Bradyrhizobium diazoefficiens: one gene and its partner. The protein of the gene in region 1 binds, or shares a complex with, the protein of each later gene. Links are inferred from orthologs where the notes say so. Each region holds a gene or a part of one and is shown in the gene's direction. Other genes may lie near its edges.

Region 1 (3,173 bases):
GATCGGCAAGAAGAAGGGCTCGACCGTCGAGGTCAACGCCCCCGGCGGCGCCAAGGCGTATGAGATCACCAAGGTGGAGTGGCGGTAAGGATCTGCCGCTGCGCACTGACGTTTCGAAGAGGCCGCCATCCGCGCGGCCTTTTTGTTTCGGCGTGTTGCTTGGAATATGAGGCGCCCGCGCTCTCGTCATTGCGAGGAGCTCGCGACAAAATTGCGTAGCAGTTTTGCGCGGGTCGGCCCCCGGCCGGTACTAAACTCGCAATGACGAAAGAGGCGCTACCTCCGACCCTTCACGTCCAGCGGCACGGCCGCCTCATACTTCGAATTATGCAGCACCAGCGAGGTCCGGACGTTGCGGACATGGGGCGCGGCGGTCAGGTGCGTCACGAAATCCTGGAAGGTCGCCATGTCGGGCGCGACGCATTTCAGGATGAAATCGACCTCGCCGGACAGCATCCAACACTCCCGCACCAGCGGCTCGGCGCGGACGAATTCCTCGAACGCGCGCAAATCCGCTTCCGCCTGGCTGGAGAGATGCACGGCGGCGAACACCGTGACGTCGAAGCCGAGCTTTCGCGCATCCAGCAGCCCGCGGTAGCCGTGGATGTAGCCCTCCTCCTCCAGCGCCCGGACCCGGCGGAGGCAGGGCGGGGGCGAAATACCGACCCGTTTGGCGAGCTCGACATTGGTGATTCGACCGTCGGCCTGGATCTCGGTGAGGATTTTCAGGTCGATCTCGTCAAGGTTCCGCGACACGTGATGGGAACTCCTGGCCTTTATGGCGCTATCGGGGTGGATCTGATGCAACCTCATAGCCAGTCACGCCCTCCAGCGCAATTTTATTGCGCGTTCACCCCAGCTGACTTTTGTTCCTTGTTGGAAAAATCCGCCGATTGGGAATGCAATTCTTGCATAGCTCACCAGAAGGCTTAGATTAGCTCTGATATTTCAGCGCCTCCGCGAGGCCTCCCGGCACATTCCGCGCCCGCGCTGCAGATCCCCCGTGAAAGGCGTCCGCAAATATGTCCGCTCCTGTTCATGCAAAGGTTGTCATCGTTGGCTCCGGTCCGGCTGGCTACACCGCGGCGATCTACGCCGCGCGCGCGATGCTCGAGCCGATCCTGATCCAAGGCATCCAGCCGGGCGGCCAGCTCACCATCACCACCGACGTCGAGAATTATCCGGGCTTCGCCGACGTGATCCAAGGCCCTTGGCTCATGGAACAGATGGAGAAGCAGGCGGTTCATGTCGGCACCAAGATCGTCACCGACCTGGTCACCAAGCTGGAGACCTGGCAGCGGCCGTTTCGCCTTACCTGCGACTCGGGCGACGTCTACTTTGCCGAAGCCGTGATTCTCGCCACCGGCGCGCAAGCGCGCTGGCTCGGGCTGCCGTCCGAGACGAAATTCCAGGGCGGCGGCGTGTCGGCCTGCGCCACTTGCGACGGCTTCTTCTACCGCAACAAGGACGTCGTGGTGGTTGGCGGCGGCAATACCGCGGTCGAGGAGGCCCTGTACCTGACCAACCATGCCTCGCAGGTCACCATCGTGCATCGCCGCGATCACTTCCGCGCCGAGCGCATCCTGCAGGAGCGCCTGTTCAAGCACCCGAAGATCAAGGTGGTCTGGGACTCCGCCGTCGACGAGATCTGCGGCACCGAGAACCCGAACAAGGTCACCCATGTGCGCCTGAAGAATGTCAGGACCGGAGCCTTGACCGATCTGCCGACCGACGGCGTGTTCGTCGCCATCGGCCATGCGCCCGCGACCGAGCTCGTGAAAGGCCAGGTCAAGCTGAAACCGTCGGGCTATGTCGAGGTCGCCCCGAACTCGACCGCGACTTCAGTGCCCGGCCTGTTCGCCGCCGGCGACGTCGCTGACGAAACCTACCGCCAGGCCGTGACGGCCGCCGGCCTCGGCTGCATGGCAGCCCTCGAGGCCGAACGTTTCTTGGCCCTGCGCGCCAGCGAGCGCGCGGCAGCGGAATAACGATCATGCCTCGAACACGCGACGGATTTACGGATATGGATTGGGACAAGCTGAAGGTGTTTCACGCTGCGGCGGAGGCGGGAAGCTTCACGCATGCGGGAGAGCAGCTCGGCCTGTCGCAATCGGCGGTATCACGCCAGGTCTCGGCACTTGAGCAGGAACTCTCGGTCTCACTGTTCCACCGCCACGCCCGCGGCTTGATCCTCACCGAGCAGGGCGACCTCCTGTTCCGCACCGCGCATGACGTGTTCATGCAACTGCAGGCTGCGCGCGCGAAACTGACCGACAGCCGCGAGCGGCCGAGCGGCGATCTCAAGATCACCACTACGCCCGGCGTCGGCATCAACTGGCTGATCCCGCGGCTCGGCGAATTCACCGCGCTCTATCCGGAGATCCGGATCTCGCTGATCGTCACCGACGAGGAGCTGGACCTGTCGATGCGCGAAGCCGACGTCGCGATCCGCACCCGCAAGCCGACGCAGCCGGATCTCATCCAGCGCAAGCTTTTCGCGATGGGCTTCCACGCCTATTGCTCGCCGGATTACATCAAGCGCTTCGGCACGCCGCGCACGCTGGAGGAGCTCGACTCCCACCGCATCATCACGCTGTCCGACGGCAACTTCGCGCCGCATCTGCAGAACCGCAACTGGCTGGTCGAAGCGGGCCGCAACGGCAGCGGTCCGCGCGAGGCCTATTTCAGGGTGAACAACATCCTCGGCCTGGTGCGCGCCTGTCAGCAAGGCCTCGGTATCGCGGCGCTGCCGGATTACCTGATCGAAGAACAGAGCCGCCTCGTACAACTGTTCGGCGAATCGGATTCGATCCAGCTCGATACATATTTCGTCTATCCGGAAGAGCTGAAGACGGTCGCGCGCGTGCAGGTGTTCCGCGACTTCGTGGTGAGCAAGGCGCAGCGCTGGCCGTCCTGATTTCCGCATGACTGACATGCGGCCTCGGCGGTTGCTGCATGCCGCTCGTCAAGCCCATACTGCTTGCACGCTGAGCCTTCGCGTTGCGCATTTGTCCCCCTCCTCCAGTGGCGCGGGAGTTCAGTAATCCCTCTTGGAAGGTGATTGTGTCGGCCTCACGTGGCCAATACCTAAGCCGGGCCCTTCGGGTCCGGCTTTTTTTCTGTCCAATTCAGCTTTCGCCTTCCGCGTGTATTGACAGTTTTGGGCATACCCC
Region 2 (3,067 bases), 7.1 Mb from region 1 along the record:
GCGTATCTTGCGCCGGCTCGGCCATGAGGCCAATGACGCGCTCGACGAATTTTTGGAGCTGGCGCTGAACTGCGAGCGCAAGGCGCCGGCCTCGCTGCAGGGCTTCATGGCCTGGCTGCGCTCGGCTGACACCGAGGTAAAGCGCGACATGGAAATCACCCGCGACGAGGTGCGGGTGATGACCGTGCATGGCGCCAAGGGTCTCGAAGCTTCGGTCGTGTTCATGGTCGACACCACATCGTCGCCTGCGGACTCGCAGCGGGTCCGGCTGATCCACGTGCCGCGCGGCAATGGCGGCGAGGTCGTGGTCTGGGCCGGGCGCAAGGCGGACGATCCCAAGCCGGTCGCCGACGCACGCAAGGCAATGCTCGAGGAGACCGAGGACGAATATCGTCGCCTGCTCTATGTCGCGATGACGCGCGCGGCCGATCGGCTGGTCGTCGGCGGCTGCCTGCCCGGCAACATGAGAACCGTCCGCAAGCTGAGCTGGTACGATCTCATCGACACCGGGCTGACCGGCTCCGGCCTGGACAAGCAGACGATAGAAACGCCGCTCGGCAAGGTAACGCGATTCGCCCGCCCCGAGGATGTCACGGCGCTGGGCACGCCGGCGACAAGCGTGGACCAGACGATCGCGCTGCCGGACTGGCTGCGGACGCCAGCGCCGCGCGAGACCATCGACGACGATCTGGTGCGCCCGTCCGGCCAGTCCGCCGAGGAAGGCCGCACGGTGCGATCAGGCGAATCAGTCCAGTCACGCGCCCTGGCGCTCCAGCGCGGCACGCTGGTGCACCGGTTGCTTCAGTCGCTGCCCGACATCGCCACCGAGCGCCGGCGTGAGGCCGCGCTTGGCTTCATGACCCGCAATGCCGGCGACTGGGCTGAGGCCGATCGCGGCACGCTGGTCGACAAGGTGCTCGCGTTGATCGCCGAACCGCGCTTTGCCCCGGTGTTTGCCGAGGGCAGCCGGGCGGAGGTCGCCATCGTCGGGAAACTCGACCGGCCGGGCCGCCCGCCGGCGCTGGTGTCGGGGCAGATCGACCGGCTGGTCGTCCGTCCGGACGAGGTGCTGATCGTCGATTTCAAGACCAACCAGACCGCCCCCAAAAGTGCCGCGGAGGCCCCCGCCGCCTATGTCCGGCAGCTTGCGCTGTACCGGGCAGTGCTGGCCCGGCTTTATCCCCAAAAGCCTGTCAGAGCCGTTTTGCTCTGGACCGACACCCTTGAATATATGGAGATTTCGGCCCCCGCGCTGGACGCGGCGCTGGCATCCCTTCATGTCGGCGTGAGCGTCCTTGACCCGGCAAGGGGCCGTTCATAGGTTGACGCCATGATCCCGGGCGCGATTCCACGTCGCGCCGATTCTCTTTCAACCGAGTGAGGTACTCCAATGGCCGTTGGCAAGGTTTCCGACACCGATTTCGAAGCCGAAGTGCTCAAGGCGAACGGCCCCGTCGTCGTCGATTTCTGGGCCGAATGGTGCGGCCCCTGCCGCATGATCGCACCCGCGCTGGACGAGATCGCCGGCGCGATGGGCGACAAGGTCAAGATCGTGAAGCTCAACGTCGACGAGAGCCCGAAGACCGCGTCGAAGTACGGCGTGATGTCGATCCCGACCCTGATGATCTTCAAGGGCGGCGAGATGGCTTCCCGCCAGGTCGGCGCGGCACCGAAGGCGAAGCTCCAGCAGTGGATCACCTCCGCGGTCTAAGCCACGCCGCAGAAGATTTTTTCGAAACGGCCGGCCGATCGCCGGCCGTTTTATTTTTGGTCGGCCTCATTGCCCTCGACGAGCCTCTGGAACATCGCGACCAGCCGTTTGGTGTCGGATGCCACCGGCTTGAAGAACGCGGCATCGGCATCCTCGACCGCGACCACCGCCTTGCGGGCGAGATCGCGCCCGGCCTTTGTGACCGTGATGGCCTTGGCGCGCGGGTCCTGGGGATGATCGACCCGCTGGATCAAGAGCGCCGCTTCCAGCGCGCGCAGCACCTGCGACGTTGTCATTGGATCGATACCCGAGAGCTGCGAGAGCCGCGCCTGCGTAAGCGTTTCCTCAGCGCCGAACCAGGTCGCAGTCGCCAGCAACACGAACTGGGAATGCGTCAGCTCGTAAGGCTGGAGTGCGACGCGCAAGCGACGCTGCCAGGCGTTCGATATTTTCCAGAGCAGGAAGCCCGGGCTTTCGGCAGGACCGGATAGACGGGTCGGGAGCGGCGGGTGCTTCATCGCATCGCTTCCGCAAGCTTGGCGAGGCTCGCCAGCACCTCGGGAAAATCGGCGGAAACAGCTGGGCCGATCTCGGAGGCCTGCGGCCCATCGGCGTCGACGGCGTAAACGATCCGCGTGCGCGCCGGTCCAAGCGGCTCGATGCGATGGGCGACCTTGATGGCGAGATCGCCGACCCGCGTTTCGTCGATGAAGCAGACGTTCTCGCGAACATCGACCAGTTGCGAGCGCAGCGCCTCCTCGCCGGGCGGCTTCATGGTGAACCAGGTGCCGGTCGCGAACGGCCCGTCAATGTCGATCTGCTCGATGCCCGCGTTCCAGTTCTTCCACGCGGCGACATCGCGAAAGATGCTCCAGATCGTCGCTGCGGTGGCCGTCGTCTCGATGGCGTATTCGCCGCGCCAGGTATTTTCGTCGCTCATGGTCGGCTCCCGCTTTAATATGCGAACTTATAATAAGCGCACTTATTAAGTTGTCAAGGCGCCTGGAAGGAGCCAATTCGCGCGCTTCGCGTTGAAAGGCATGTTTTGAAGTCAAAGAGCGTTCTCCGTGCCCTCTCCTCGCCGAGCAACCAACCGAAAGCCTGCCGCGTTGACCGCCATGGAGGCGCGCTCCGTCGACACCATCCCGCGCGGCAACGAGTGGCAGTACGAACCGAAATGGGATGGTTTTCGCTGCCTGCTGTCGCGCGACGGCAGCAGCATTGATCTCCGCTCGAAATCCGGCGAGGACCTTGCGCGCTATTTCCCTGAAATCGTTGCCGCTGCGCTCAAGCTGAAGGCGGATCGCTTCACGCTCGACGGCGAGATCGTCGTGCCGCAGGGTAAGGGCTTTTCCT

Evidence for each region.
Region 2: the proteins of trxB (region 1) and trxA are in contact, whole or in part, in a crystal structure (PDB 1F6M), measured with the Escherichia coli proteins. The link is inferred for Bradyrhizobium diazoefficiens from one-to-one orthologs.

Annotation. Positions count from the first base shown.
Region 1 is NZ_CP067102.1:7,206,472-7,209,644, forward strand. What follows is about bases 151-3,005. They hold trxB (thioredoxin-disulfide reductase), read left to right. Parts: upstream 151-1,022; coding sequence 1,023-1,988; downstream 1,989-3,005. Other genes in these bases: JJC00_RS33505 (Lrp/AsnC family transcriptional regulator), read right to left, coding at 277-756; JJC00_RS33515 (LysR family transcriptional regulator), read left to right, coding at 1,994-2,917. Also shown: transcription elongation factor GreA, read left to right, coding at 1-88.
Region 2 is NZ_CP067102.1:89,651-92,717, forward strand. Bases 302-3,050 are described here. They hold trxA (thioredoxin), read left to right. Parts: upstream 302-1,390; coding sequence 1,391-1,711; downstream 1,712-3,050. Other genes in these bases: addA (double-strand break repair helicase AddA), read left to right, coding at 302-1,321; JJC00_RS00375 (MarR family winged helix-turn-helix transcriptional regulator), read right to left, coding at 1,762-2,229; JJC00_RS00380 (SRPBCC family protein), read right to left, coding at 2,226-2,651; JJC00_RS00385 (ATP-dependent DNA ligase), read left to right, coding at 2,830-3,050. Also shown: more of addA, read left to right, coding at 1-301; more of JJC00_RS00385, read left to right, coding at 3,051-3,067. UniProt on the Escherichia coli protein: Participates in various redox reactions through the reversible oxidation of its active center dithiol to a disulfide and catalyzes dithiol-disulfide exchange reactions.